Regions from separate parts of the Paraclostridium dentum genome, predicted to be linked through region 1. Evidence: riboswitches for the same ligand, from Rfam matches in the RefSeq annotation. Region 1 holds a riboswitch; the other holds the start of a gene.
The links. Region 1 has a riboswitch for cyclic di-GMP ahead of flgB (flagellar basal body rod protein FlgB). Riboswitches for the same ligand answer to the same signal wherever they lie in the genome.
Positions count from the first base shown of each region.

Region 2: another riboswitch for cyclic di-GMP. It lies ahead of ACN6I1_RS13665 (YwmB family TATA-box binding protein); the one in region 1 lies ahead of flgB (flagellar basal body rod protein FlgB).

Region 1 covers NZ_CP183813.1:2,262,513-2,269,841, reverse strand. Annotated here, with positions in the region: gene ACN6I1_RS10440 (2-C-methyl-D-erythritol 4-phosphate cytidylyltransferase) at 1-183, shown strand, start outside; gene ACN6I1_RS10435 (alcohol dehydrogenase catalytic domain-containing protein) at 180-1,199, shown strand; gene ACN6I1_RS10430 (hypothetical protein) at 1,218-2,687, shown strand; cyclic di-GMP riboswitch class I at 2,888-2,974, shown strand; gene flgB (flagellar basal body rod protein FlgB) at 3,313-3,639, shown strand; gene flgC (flagellar basal body rod protein FlgC) at 3,644-4,048, shown strand; gene fliE (flagellar hook-basal body complex protein FliE) at 4,061-4,375, shown strand; gene fliF (flagellar basal-body MS-ring/collar protein FliF) at 4,399-5,973, shown strand; gene fliG (flagellar motor switch protein FliG) at 5,987-7,039, shown strand; gene ACN6I1_RS10400 (FliH/SctL family protein) at 7,026-7,329, shown strand, end outside.
Region 2 covers NZ_CP183813.1:2,936,484-2,943,812, reverse strand. Annotated here, with positions in the region: gene glmM (phosphoglucosamine mutase) at 1-736, shown strand, start outside; gene glmS (glutamine--fructose-6-phosphate transaminase (isomerizing)) at 979-2,805, shown strand; cyclic di-GMP riboswitch class II at 3,033-3,116, shown strand; gene ACN6I1_RS13665 (YwmB family TATA-box binding protein) at 3,281-4,027, shown strand; gene murA (UDP-N-acetylglucosamine 1-carboxyvinyltransferase) at 4,046-5,299, shown strand; gene spoIID (stage II sporulation protein D) at 5,374-6,414, shown strand; gene ACN6I1_RS13650 (M23 family metallopeptidase) at 6,634-7,314, shown strand.

The DNA.
Region 1 (7,329 bases):
CTTAAAAAACTATATAACTGTTTAAATAAAGAAGAAAAAAAGTTTTTAACTGATGCTGCAAAAATATTTGTAGTAAAAAATGAAAAAGTGAAATTAGTAATAGGAGATGTTGCAAATATAAAAATAACAACACAGTATGATTTGAAAGTTGCAAATATAATGGTAGGTGATAGTATATCATGATAAATAGACTATATAAACTTATATCACCAGGACAATTTGTAGTGGATTTTGAAGAAGTTGATTTAAGTGGAGAAAAAATAATAATAAGACCTGAAAAATTATCAATTTGTGCAGCTGACCAAAGATATTATACAGGAAAAAGAGAAAGATCTGTGCTAAGCAAAAAATTACCTATGGCCCTTATACATGAAGGTGTTGGAAGAGTAATTTATGATAATAAAGGAGAATTTAAACCTGGAGATAAGGTTGTAATGATTCCAACTACACCCATTGAAAAAGACGAATTTATAAGTGAGAATTACTTAAAATCAAGTAAATTTAGATCTAGTGGATTTGATGGATTTACACAAGATTATATACTTATGGATAGAGATAGAGTTTTAAAGTATGACAATATTGATACTGATATAGCTTCTTTTATAGAATTAATTAGTGTAGCTTTTCACGCAATAAATAGATTTGAAAAAAAATCTAGTACAAAAAAAGAAACTTTAGGGATTTGGGGAGATGGGAATCTAGGGTTTATAATTTCCTTGGTTTTAAAAAATAGATATCCAGATTCTAATGTTATTGTATTTGGAAAAAATCAAGAGAAACTTAGTTTTTTTTCTTTTGTAGATGAAGTTTATAGAATAGACGAAATTCCTGAAAATCTTAAAATTGATCATGGATTTGAGGCTGTTGGAGGTGTAGGAAGTAACTTTGCTATAAATCAGATGATTGATTTAATAAACCCTGAAGGTTGTGTGATATTGTTAGGCGTATCTGAAAATCAGGTTGAAATAAATACTAGATTAATACTAGAAAAAGGATTAATTTTAATTGGAAATAGTAGAAGTACAAAAAGCGATTTTGAAGATGCTATATATTTTTTAGAAAAAAATACAAGTTGTCAAAATCATTTGCAGAAGCTAGTTTCACAGATTATAAATATAAACTCGATACAAGATTTAACTAAATCTTTTGAGAGAGATTTAGCATCTACATTTAAAACTGTTTTAAATTGGAATTTATAATATGCAAAGGATATAGATATGAATATTTATAGTAAATTAAATAAAGATTATAATTTAGAAATACATATTAGAAACAAAGGTATATTAGAATCATTAGAAAAAATTTTAAATCAACCTGATCTAAATAGTTCAGAATTGATAGATACAATAAATATTTTAGCTGATTTTATACAGTATAATGAAGTACACTATAATGAAGTTAATGAATTTATTTATTTAGCAGACTGTATAGTTTGTGTAATTGAAAATTTTAATAATGGAGAAATTAATTTAAGTTGCACATCAGAAATTATATATAAGGCTTTAAAATGTTTTATGAGTTTTTTAGAAGAGAAAGTTGAAATTGAATTAATTTTTTATGGTACAGACAAATATAAACTACTAGATAAAATTGCTAAACTTAACATAACTTATGTAACTAATATTGAAGAATATTTAAAAAATACATATGATAAATTTAAAATAAATATACTATTATATAGTGATGAAACTGCGAACTTAAAGTTGAAAGATGAATTGAATTTTAATGAAATAATATACTACGATAAAGTTATGAACTATATGTTCAACATAAGTGAAAAAATTTATTATAGTAATTATGACTATAATTATTTAACTAAATCACTGGAAAAATCTAAAGAGAGCCAAGTGGAAGCTATAGTAGTTGGAAATTCTTATCCACTAACAGGTATTATTGAAGACTTGTTAGATATAAAATCAATAAAATTGGCTTTATCAAGTCAAGATCTATATTATTCTTATAAATTAGCAAAGTTATCAATAGAAAATAATAGCAACATAAAAAAATGTATTATTGGAGCTGGATATTACTTAGTAAATCATGATTTATCTAAATCAAGAAGTGAGTATTCAGTAAACTTAGTTAAAAATACATATTATCCAATTTTAAGAGATAAGCATAATGCAACTAATGTAGAAGAAGTAGAACTATTAAATATTTCAAAAGTTATAGATAACAATAGTATTAATTATATATTTGACTTAGATATGTTAGATCTTTATTTTAAAGATTTAATATATAGAGATAATAAAGGATATTTCAATACTAACTTTACAAGAGAGATGAATAGTGCTCTTAGAGGTGTGAAATTGACTGATATTAGTGAGAATGACAAAATAAGGTTGGGAACTGAAAGAGCAAATCAACATAACAAGCTTGAAACATATAAAGAAACATATAAAGAGTATAAGGATATATTTAAATCATTTTTAACGTTTTTAAAAGACAACAAAGTAGAACCTATAATAGTAGTATTTCCAAACACTTCATATTATAAAAATTCATTGAGTCCAAACTATGAGCGTGAATTTTATTCAATAATAAATGAAATAGATAAATTATATGATATTAAGTTTGTCGATTTTTCAAAAATAGATATTTTTGATGAAGTTGATTTTATAGATTTTGATCATATGAGTGAACTAGGAGCTATAAAAATTACAAAAGAATTAAATAAATACATATAATAGTTAGAAATTTTAAAAAAACTATACAGTTTACAAATAAAATGCCGATTATTAAACTAAATGAGAAGCTTTTGCAAATTAATGTAGAATAATGAATTATTCTGTTAATAAAAAATTAAAATTTAGAATTATCCAAAATAAAAGTAAAAGCTTGAAATAAGTGATATTTTGGTATAAAATGTAAGTGTAAGTCGAAAAATGATATTTAAGGGCAAAACTAGGGAAATCTAGCTACGCAAAACTATAGGGGCTAAGGCTTTGAAAAGCTATGCTCGCCAGTTACCGAAGAGTTAATAAAACTTTTTGTTATCATTGCTAATATTAAAATTGTAAAATTAAGCAAAGAGATACTAAAAATTTTAAGAAAATCTATAAAATCATGTTAATGCATATTGGTGAAGTGTGTATATTTTTAAAATACATAAAATTTACATACACTTTTTTTATAAAGACTATCTGTGTAAAAATTCACAATGAAGTTATGATTATTATTAATTTTCTTTTCTAGTTTTGTTTTAATTTTTCAAATAAAAAATTAGTAATAATATTCTATAAAAGTGATGAACTACTCTTTCAGAGTAGTTTTTTTTAATTCTAAAAAACATTTTAAGCATTGGAGGGGAAAATGGAAGTTTACAATTTACTAAAATCAGGATTAGATGCAACAGAATTAAGAAGTAGAGTTATTGCTAATAACATTGCAAATATTAATACTCCAAATTACAAGAGAAAATATGTAGAGTTTGAAAATACACTAAAAGAGTCTATGGATAAAAATACTAAGCCTGAGATAAAAACAGATACATCATCAAAAGTCAGAGAAGATGGTAATAACATTGATTTAGAAAATGAAAAAGTTAACCAGGCGGCTACAACTCTTGAATATAACGCACTTATAACTTTGACGAATATAAAACTAGGGATGAGTAGAAGTGTAATAACAGGGAGGTAAGTAAATGAGCATTTTTTCAGGAATGAGAATAAGTGCAAGTGCACTTTCGGCAGAGCGATTAAGAATGGATGTTGTTTCATCAAACATAGCTAATATGAAAACAACTAGGACACCTGAGGGCGGAGCTTATAAACGAAAAGTGCCTGTATTTGAAGAAAATTATGATAAAAAATTAGGGATGCTAGGCGTGAAATCAGTAGCTATAGAGGAGGATAAGTCTCCACTAAGAAAATTATACGAACCAAATAACCCAGATGCAGATGCTCAAGGTTATGTGGAGTATCCAAATGTAGATATTTTAGTTGAGATGACTGATTTAATGACAGCATCTAGATCTTATGAATCAAATATAGATACATTAAATGCACAAAAAAGTATGATTTCGAAAGCTTTAGAAATAGGTAGGTAAAAGGAGTAGTTTATGAGTGGAATAAGTACTATAAATGCAATAAACAATATAGCAACAAATAACAACTTACTTACAGGAGCTAGTAACACAGGAAAAGTTGAAAAAGAAAATAACTTTGGAGATGTAATAAAAGAAGCATTAGATAAAGTTAATGATAAGCAGGTACAATCAAATCAAAAAATTCAAGACCTTATAAAAGGAGAAAATGTCTCTATGCATGATGTGATGTTGTCAGCTCAAGAAGCGCAATTGTCAATGCAGTTGATGATTGAGGTTAGAAACAAGATATATGAAGCTTATCAAGAGCTAAATAGAGTCCAATTATAACTTCATAGCAAGGAGAATTTTAAATGAATATAAAGGAATTTCCGCAAAAAACAAAAGATTTTGTGATCGTAAAAAAAGATCAATTTATTGAGCTTCCTAAAAAAAAGAAAATAATAATTGCAACTGCAATTGTGACTTTGGTTGTAGCAGGAATATTTGGAATTAATTATGCAAAATCAAATAAATATGCAGTGCTTTTTTCAGGATTAGATTCTAATGATGCTACGGTGGTAACTAAAGAGCTAGAGTCGAAAAAGGTGGAAACTAAAATAAAAGGTGATAGTATTTTAGTACCCAAGGGAGACGTAGATAAACTTAGGATGGAATTATCAAGTAATATTTCTAATGGATCTAAGGGATTTGAGTTAATGGATGGGGGATCATCATTTGGTATGACAGATGAAGAATTCCAAATTAAAAAACAAAGGATGATTCAAGGGGAAATTGAAAAAACTATAAAAGTTTTTCCTCAAGTACAAAGTGCTAGAGTTCATATAACCCAAGGAGAAGAATCTGTATTTGCGAATGAAACAGTACCTGGTAAAGCTGCTGTTTACGTAGAGTTAAGCCCTGGACAAACTTTAAAACAAGACCAAGTAATATCTATAATGTCGCTTGTTTCAGCGAGTACACAAAACGTACCAAAACAAAATGTTGAAGTAATAGATCAAAATATGAAATTATTATCAGATGGATTAATTGATGATAAAGGGAATGTACATACAAATAGCTTAAGTGAAGTTGATGAATCTATCAAAGCTGAAAAAGACTTAAGTAAAGACTTAGAAAGATCAATATTAGGTTTATTAGAACCTATATTTGGAGAAGGAAATATAAGAGCTAGTGTTAATACAGACTTAGATTTCGATTCAAGTGAAAAAACTGAACTTATAATAGATCCAAATAAAGTAATTACAAAAGAATCAAAGTCAAACAGTAAGTCGAGTGAAAGACAAAACTCAGGCGGAGCTGTAGATAATAATATGAGTAATATTAATGAAAGTGGAAAAGGAACAGATGAAGATACTCAGCAAGAAGTAGAATATCAAACTGGTAAAACGGAGACAAAAGTAATAAAAGCTAAAGGTGGCATAAACAGGATAACTGCTTCAGTTGCTATAAATGGAACACTTACTAGTGCAGAACTGAGAAATGTTGAAGGAATGGTAGCAAATGCAGTTGGTATGCAACCTAAAAGAGGAGATAGTGTTAAAGTAGTTTCTATGGGATTTGGCTCAGAAGACGAAGATACTTCTACATTTGGAGTTATAAAGAGTGCTATAAGTAAGGACAAATCATTAGGAAGGGTGTTAATTATAGCAGGTGTACTGAGTGTAATTATTTTACTTTTAATAATAGGTACAATAATTTATATGATTATAAAGAAAAAGAAAGCATCTAGTGAGCTAGATTATGTAGATGAAGAAGATGAAATAGAACTAATCAACAAAAAACTAGAAGAGTTAGAACAAAATAGATTAAATAGTAACGAAGAAGAGGATGAGGAAAATATTAGCTTAGAAGATGAAGTTAAACAATTTGCAGCTGATAATCCGGATCAAGTTACAGACCTAGTAAATAGTTGGTTAAATGAGTAAAGGGTGAGATTATTTGCAGACAGAAGGTATAAAAGGTAATGCATATGACTTAGGCGATATCCCTAAGTTTAGAAGAGTAACAGGATCTAGAAAGGCGGCTATACTTTTAATGACATTAGGTCCTGAGATTGCTTCAAGTGTAATAAAAAATCTTTCAGATAGAAAAATCCAAAAAATAGGGGTTGAAATAGCTAATATAAATACTGTAAAGCCGAGAGAAAGAAGAGAGGTTTTACAAGAATTTATAGAGTTAAACAAGGGAAAAGAGTTTGTAATAGAAGGTGGAATTGACTGTGCGAAATCTTTACTTAATGGAGCATTAGGAAGTCAAAGAGCTACTAAATTATTAGAAGGTATAAAATATGATGCATATACAAAGTTATTTATATCAGCTAGAAAGGCTGAGCCTGAACAAATACTAGCATGCATACAAGGTGAAAGTCCTCAGGCTATAGCCATAATATTAGCTCATATTCAACCTGATAAAGCAGCAGTAGTATTATCTGAATTACCTGATGAACTTAAGCTTGAAATTGCACTTAAGATAGGAACTACATCAAACATATCACCAGCTGTAATAAAATCTATAGACAAAGCTATAGAAGAAAAATTAAATAGCTTAGGAAAGTTAGAGATGGAAAGTGCTGGTGGTGTTAATAGCTTGGTAGATATATTAACAAATGTTGATAGAAAAACAGAGAAAAATATTATCAAATTTATCGAGCAGAAAAATGAAGAATTGGCTGAAGAAATTAAATCTAACATGTTTATCTTTGACGATATCGTTAGACTTGATAATATGGCTATTCAAAGAATTCTTAAAGAAGTTAATGTTAAAGACCTTGCATTTGCGCTTAAAGGAGCATCAGCAGATGTCTCAACTGCAATATTTAAAAATCAATCTCAAAGAGCATCACAAGCATTACGAGAAGAAATTGATTTACTTGGTAAGGTAAAGATATCTCAAGTAGAAGAAGCTCAACAAGCTATTGTAAATGTTGTTAGACGACTTGAAGATGCTGGTGAAATAACATTATCTAGAGGTTCAGACGATGAGTTTATTTAAAAGTAACAGTATTTTAAAATCTAATGGAGTAGTTTTTAAAGGTGTTAAGCCTTTAAAAACTACTTCTAAACCCAAAAAAGTTAATAATGAAGAAATAGTTGATGAAAATAAAGAATTAAAAGTCAAAGAAGAAATTGAAGAACAACTAAATCAAGCGAAAGACACTTGTGAAAATATGATATCAAATGCACAAGTAGAAAGTGAAAGAATTGTTCAAGAAGCACAAAATGAATGTGAAGAAATAAAAAAAAGAGCATATGAAGAAGGCCACAACATAGGATTGAGAAATG
Region 2 (7,329 bases), 670 kb from region 1:
TAATACACCAGATGGAAATAACATAAATGATAAATGTGGATCAACACACCCAGAGGGTCTTCAAGAAGCTATATTAAAAAATAAAGCTGATTTAGGACTTGCATATGATGGGGATGCAGATAGACTAATAGCTGTAAATGAAAAGGGTCAAATTGTAGATGGTGACCATATAATGATATTAAGTGCAATATATTTAAAGAAGCACAACAAGTTAGCTAAAGATACTTTAGTTGTTACAGTTATGAGTAATATAGGATTAGTTATAGCTGCAAAAGAAAACAACATAAATCTAGCAACAACAGCTGTAGGAGACAGATATGTTTTAGAGGAAATGAAAAACAGTGGATATAATTTAGGTGGAGAGCAATCAGGTCATATGATTTTCTTAGATTATAATACGACTGGAGATGGAACTTTAAGTTCTTTAGTTTTGGCTCAAATAGTTAAAGAAGAAGGTAAAACTTTATCAGAACTTGCAGCAGTAATGAATCAATATCCACAAGTATTAGTTAATGCTAGAATAAAAAATGAAAATAAAAATAGATATATGGAAATACCAGAAATTAAAGCTGAAATAGAAAGAATAGAAAAACTAATGGACGGATGTGGAAGAGTCTTAATAAGACCATCAGGAACAGAGCCATTAGTAAGAGTTATGTTAGAGGGTAAAGATGAAGGTCAACTAAAAGAATTAGCTACAAATTTAGCTAATTTAATACAAGAGAAATTATCATAATTTCAGAAGTAAATACTAAGATTAAGTCTTAGTATTTACTTTGCAAGCGCCAGAACTTAGTAAAATCTAAGTTGACGAGGACAGAGTTTATCGAATTGTCGGCGGATACTCTGCGGTGTGTTTACCATCGGAAGACTTTTACAAACCGTATAAGTGATTATATGTACAAAAAAAAGTTTATGTAAACTGACCTGAATCTTAAAAATATATAAAATAATAATATTTTTAGGAGGACACAAATTATGTGTGGTATAGTTGGATATTTAGGAAATAGAATGGCGACAGAAGTTTTAGTAGAAGGACTATCAAAGCTTGAATACAGAGGGTATGATTCTGCAGGTGTTGCTATAAATACAGGAAATGAGTTAGAAATAAGAAAATTTAAAGGAAGATTAGCTGTTTTAGCAGAGGATCTAGAAAAGAACCCTATAAATGGAGGTTTAGGAATAGGACATACAAGATGGGCAACTCATGGAGAGCCATCAGATGTTAATTCACATCCTCACTTTAATATGGATAGAACAATAGCTGTAGTTCACAATGGAATTATAGAAAACTATATGGAATTAAAAGAAGAATTACAAGCTGAAGGTGTAAAATTCTTATCTCAAACAGATACAGAAGTAGTAGCACATTTAGTTGATAAATATTATGAAGGTAATTTATTAGATGCAGTATATAAAGCTACTCAAAGATTAAGAGGAGCATATGCACTAGGTGTTATATGTAAAGATAATAATCAAGAATTAGTATCAGTTAGAAAAGATAGTCCTTTAGTTGTGGGACTTGGAGATGGAGAAAACTTTATAGCGTCAGATATACCTGCAATATTAAAATATACAAGAAATGTATATTTCTTAGAAAATGGTGAATTTGTTCATATAGTAGGAGATAAAGTTACTATATTAAATGAAAATAGAGAAGTAGTAAATAAAGAAGTTAATGAAATTACTTGGGATGTTGAAGCTGCATCTAAAGGTGGATACGAACATTTCATGTTAAAAGAAATATATGAACAACCTAATGGAGTAAAAGAAACATTAGTAAGAAGATTAAATGAAAACGGAGAAATCCATTTAGATGATATAAAGATGACTAAAGAAGATTTAGACAATATAAATAGAGTTTATATAGTAGCGTGTGGAACTGCTTATCATGCTGGACTTATAGGAAAATTCGCTATAGAAAAATTTGCTAAGATACCAGTTATAACAGATATAGCATCAGAATTTAGATATAGAGATCCATTTATAGATGATAAGACACTATTAATATTAGTAAGTCAATCAGGAGAAACTGCAGACACTTTAGCTTCTTTAAGATATGCTAAAGAAAGAGGAGCTAGAATATTATCAGTAACTAACGTTGTTGGATCTTCAATTGCAAGGGAATCAGACGATGTATTCTATACTTGGGCAGGACCTGAAATATCAGTTGCATCAACTAAGGCATATACAACTCAATTAGTATCATTCTATATGATAGCTTTAGACTTTGCTATAAAGAAAGGTACTATAACTAGAGAGTACTATAATGAAATGATAGAAAAACTAAAAGAAATGCCTTCAAAGGTTGAAGAAGCTTTAAAACAAGAAGATCATATAAAAGAAATTGCTAAGACTTTAAAAGAAAAACACAGTGCATTCTACTTAGGTAGAGGATTAGATTATAATATAGCTATGGAAGGTGCTTTAAAAATAAAAGAAATATCATATATACATGCAGAAGCATTTGCTGCAGGTGAGTTAAAGCATGGAACTATAGCATTAATAGAAAAAGGAACTCCTGTAGTTGCTATAGCTTCTCAAGGAGAGTTATTTGAAAAAATGGTTTCTAACATGGAAGAAGTTAGAGCAAGAGGAGCATATGTAATTGCTGTAGCTCAAGAGAAAAATAAAGAAGTTGAAAAATCTGCTGATGAAGTGATCTATATACCTAATGTTGAGGATGTATTATCAAGCATATTAACAGTTTTACCACTTCAATTATTATCTTACTATGTTGCAGTTGAAAGAGGTTGCGATGTAGATAAGCCAAGAAACTTAGCTAAATCAGTTACTGTTGAATAATAACAATCAAAGGTGATATCTCAATTTTGTATTGAGAATCACCTTTTTAAACTTTATGTATAATTTTATATACAATACTAATTTAAGATACTGACTAATTAACTAAATCTTAAAAATAGTGATTTGAAGCTTTTGAGAGTATAAGATAGGGTAAATCTAAATGAAACTCATACGAAAGCTTAAAAGCGCCAAATTTAGTCTCTAATGCGCAATTAAATATATTTCATAATGAATTGAGAAGCGAAGAACTATATCCTATATGTGGGCATCTTGGATATATGGAGTTATTGATGCAACCGGCTACACTTAAAATATAAGTATAGCTTTTTTATTGTGTAAAATTATATATAATTTAATATGTATAGAAAAAATTATAATAATATATTAAAATATTTTTGGAATCATGAATAGTATAACCAACCAATTTTTGTTAATACTTTATAGTATAAAACTGGAAATATGGGGAGGTAATACTATGAAAAAAATATTAGTGAGTATAAGTTTGATATTTATATTTTTATTAGGGATAGTTTTGTTCTATGGAGAATCAGAAGCTGAAATAAAGAATAATGGATATAATCAACTAGTAAATACTTTTGAAAGTATAGATAGTAATTTTAAATTTTATAATATGAAAGCTAATGCATATTTAGATAAATCTTTAGAAAAAGAAGAGATGAAAAATATTTGCATGGAAATAATTTCTAACTTAGGGCTTGAGGAATCTAATTTAAAATGGATTGAAAGTAAAAAGGATACTCAAACTCAGGTATATGCACAGATAGATGAAAAAGATAGAAATATATCTATCATTGTCGCTAATAAAGGTAAAAATGAGTCATATATTATAGTTGACATATTAGAAAATAAAGTATATAAAGATATAGTGGATATTTATACAGTTGTAGAAAATACTCTAAATTTGTATTGCAAAAAAGTCGATATTTATACATGTATGGCTGGAGAGTATAAAAAAAAGTTACAACTACACAAATATGATGATATTTTGAAAAAAATATTATATAATATGAATGCTAAAGAAATAGATAGGGTTGAAGAAGAAAACTTTATGTCGGTAACAGCTTTTAGTAAATTGATTAAAACTGATTACCTTGAATATTTGGGAAATAAGGTAAATTTAAATATAGGAATTAGGTATAGCGAAAACGAAGAAAAAACTATGATTTACGTAGCTACACCTATAATAAAATTAGATTATTAGTGTGAGGAGAAAAGTGAAATGGCAAAAATTTTAGTTAAGAAGAGTAATCCACTTGTAGGAAGTGTTAAAATAGATGGGGCAAAAAATGCAGTATTACCAATAATAGCAGCAACTTTATTAGCGGATGGAAAATCAGTGTTAAAAGGGGTTCCTAACTTAAAAGATGTACATGTAATATCTGACTTATTAAGACATTTAGGTGCTGAGGTTGAATATAAGGATTGTACATTAACAGTAGATGCAAGTAATATAAAGACTTGTGAAGCTCCATATGAGCTTGTAAGAAAGATGAGAGCATCATTCTTAGTAATGGGACCACTACTTGCTAGATTTAACCATACAAAGATATCTATGCCAGGAGGATGTGCAATAGGAACTAGACCTATAGATTTACATCTAAAAGGATTTAAGGCATTAGGAGCTAATGTAATAATAGATCATGGATTTGTGGAGGCTAATACGGAGAAATTAGTAGGAAGTAAGTTATACTTAGACTTCCCATCAGTAGGAGCTACAGAAAATATAATGATGGCTGCTGCTTTAGCAGAAGGTACTACTATAGTAGAAAATGCTGCAGAAGAACCAGAAATAGTTGATTTAGCAAACTTCTTAAATGAAATGGGAGCTGACGTAAAAGGGGCAGGAACTAACACAATAAGAATAAAAGGAGTTAAGTCACTTAAAGGTGCTGAACATACAGTTATACCAGATAGAATAGAAGCAGCTACATATATGGTTGCAGCAGCTATGACAAAAGGAGATATAACTATAGACAATGTAATTATGGAACATTTAAAGCCTGTTGTAGCTAAATTAAAAGAGGCTGGATGTGAAATAATAGATATGGATAATTCTGTGAGAGTCAAAGGACCTGAGGTATTAAAGCCAATAGATATCAAGACATTACCACACCCAGGGTTCCCAACAGATGTTCAAGCTCAATTTATGGCTATGGCTACTGTAGCAAATGGAACGGGAGTAGTTATAGAAACTGTATTTGAAAATAGATTTATGCACGTTGCAGAGTTCAATAGAATGGGCGCTAATATAAAAATAGAAGGTAGAAGTGCTATTGTTTCAGGTGTAGATCAATTACATGGATCAACAGTAAAAGCAACAGATTTAAGAGCTGGAGCTGCGTTAATTTTATGTGGACTTATAGCTGAAGGAGTAACTGAAATAGGAGATATATATCATATACAAAGAGGATATGTAGACATAGATAAGAAGATACAAGCATTAGGTGGAAATATAGAAATAATTGAAGACTAATAATTAGTCATAATTAACACGGGTTTTTCATAAAATTTATGGATTAGAAGTATTTATCCAAGGAGGAAAATTTTATGAAAAACCCATTGTTAGTTTTAGCTAGTACTGTTTTGGTAACTGCGGCGATACCTATTTGCGTATCTATATTTGCATATAGTTCGGATTCAAAGTCAGATATAGTACCACATATCCAAAATAAGTTGAAAATTGAAACTAAGCTAAAAATTAATAAAAAGAAAAGTGTTAAAAATTACGAAACTATAAATAAGGAATCACCTAAAATAAAGGTTTATAATCATAAAAAAGGAATAGTGGAGACTATAGACATAGAAGCTTATTTATGTGGAGTTCTTGCAGGGGAAATGTCTGCAGAGTTTGATAAAGAGGCTTTAAAGGCGCAAGCAGTAGCTGCTAGAACATTTACAGTATATAGTGAAAAAACTGGTAAGCATAAAAATGCAGCTGTATGTACAGATTATAAGCATTGTCAGGAATATAAAAGTAAATCAGAATTACTAAGTAAAAATGGCCAAGCTTGGATGGATAAATTTTATACAAAAATAGAACAAGTTGTGAAAGATACTAAGGGTCAAATTATAGTATATGAAGATGAGCCAATTTTACCATTATATTTTTCTACATCATCAGGAAATACAGAAAATAGTGAAGAGGTATTTAGTACTAAATATCCATATTTGAGATCTGTAGATAGTCCTTATGATAAAAATGCTCCTAAATATGCATCTAATGTTAAGATAAATAATTCTGACTTTATAAATACGTTGAGAAAAGGTTATCCTAATATGTCGATTTCTAATGATAAATTATCAAAACAAGTTAGTATAGAAGAAAGAAGTAAAGGTGGGTCGGTTGAGAAGATAAAGATTGGAAATAAAGAGATATCAGGCCGTGACATAAGGAGTTTATTTAATTTAAATTCTGCTAACTTTGATTTGAAATTTAATAAAGATTATGTGGATATTGTTGTAAAAGGATATGGTCATGGTGTAGGTATGAGTCAATGGGGAGCAGAAGGAATGGCTAAGGATGGGTATAAATATTATGAAATATTAGAACATTATTACTCAAATGTTAATATTAAAGATACATATTAAAAACTCTAAACTAACTTGATTTGCAAGTTAGTTTAGAGTTTTTTTGTATTTCAAGAATTAAATGAAATGAAGAGATGAAGATATATTAATTTATTTATATATAGTGAAAAATTAATATTAAAAATATGAAAATAAAATAAATATAAAAGAATAAAAATTGTATAAAAATAACAAATAAGGTACAAAATACAAATGTATGAATATATTTGGAGGTGCGTCATGAAAAAGAAAAAACTATTAGAGAAAGATGGTTTTTACTTAGCCTTATTTGTATGTGTTTGTTTAGTAGCAATTGGAGGTATTTGGTTTACAAAAAACAGTGTGGATGATTTAGCTTCAAAAAACGGTTTTTTAGATAATCAAAATAAAGTAGCAAAAGGTGATGAAGAAGGCGAAATTCACCTAATAGAAAAAGATGATAAAACTGTGCCAACAGCTACCAATTCAAAAGAGAACTTAGATAAGGTAAAAGAAAAAGAAGTTGTTAAAAAGGAAGAAACTAAAATAAACTATCTAGGAGAAAAAGTGACTAGAGAGTATTCAGAAAAAGAGCCTAGTTACTCAAGTACATTAGATGTATGGGAAATACATAAAGCATTAGATGTACAAGCTAAAAAAGGAAGTAAGGTAAAATCAGTTGTCAATGGTAAAGTAACAGATGTATTTAAAGATGACCAACATGGAGTATCTGTAAAAGTGGAATCTAAAGATAAAGTAGCTGTTGTTTATTCAAACTTAGATGACAAAGTATCTGTTAAAAAAGGTCAAGAAGTTAAAGACGGAGATGTAATAGGAAAAGTTGGTAATACTACTAGTGTAGAAAGTTTAGAAGGTGCACACGTGCATGTAACTGCAACAAAAGATGGTAAATCTATAGACCCTATGACGTTAATTAAATAAAAAATATAACAAGCT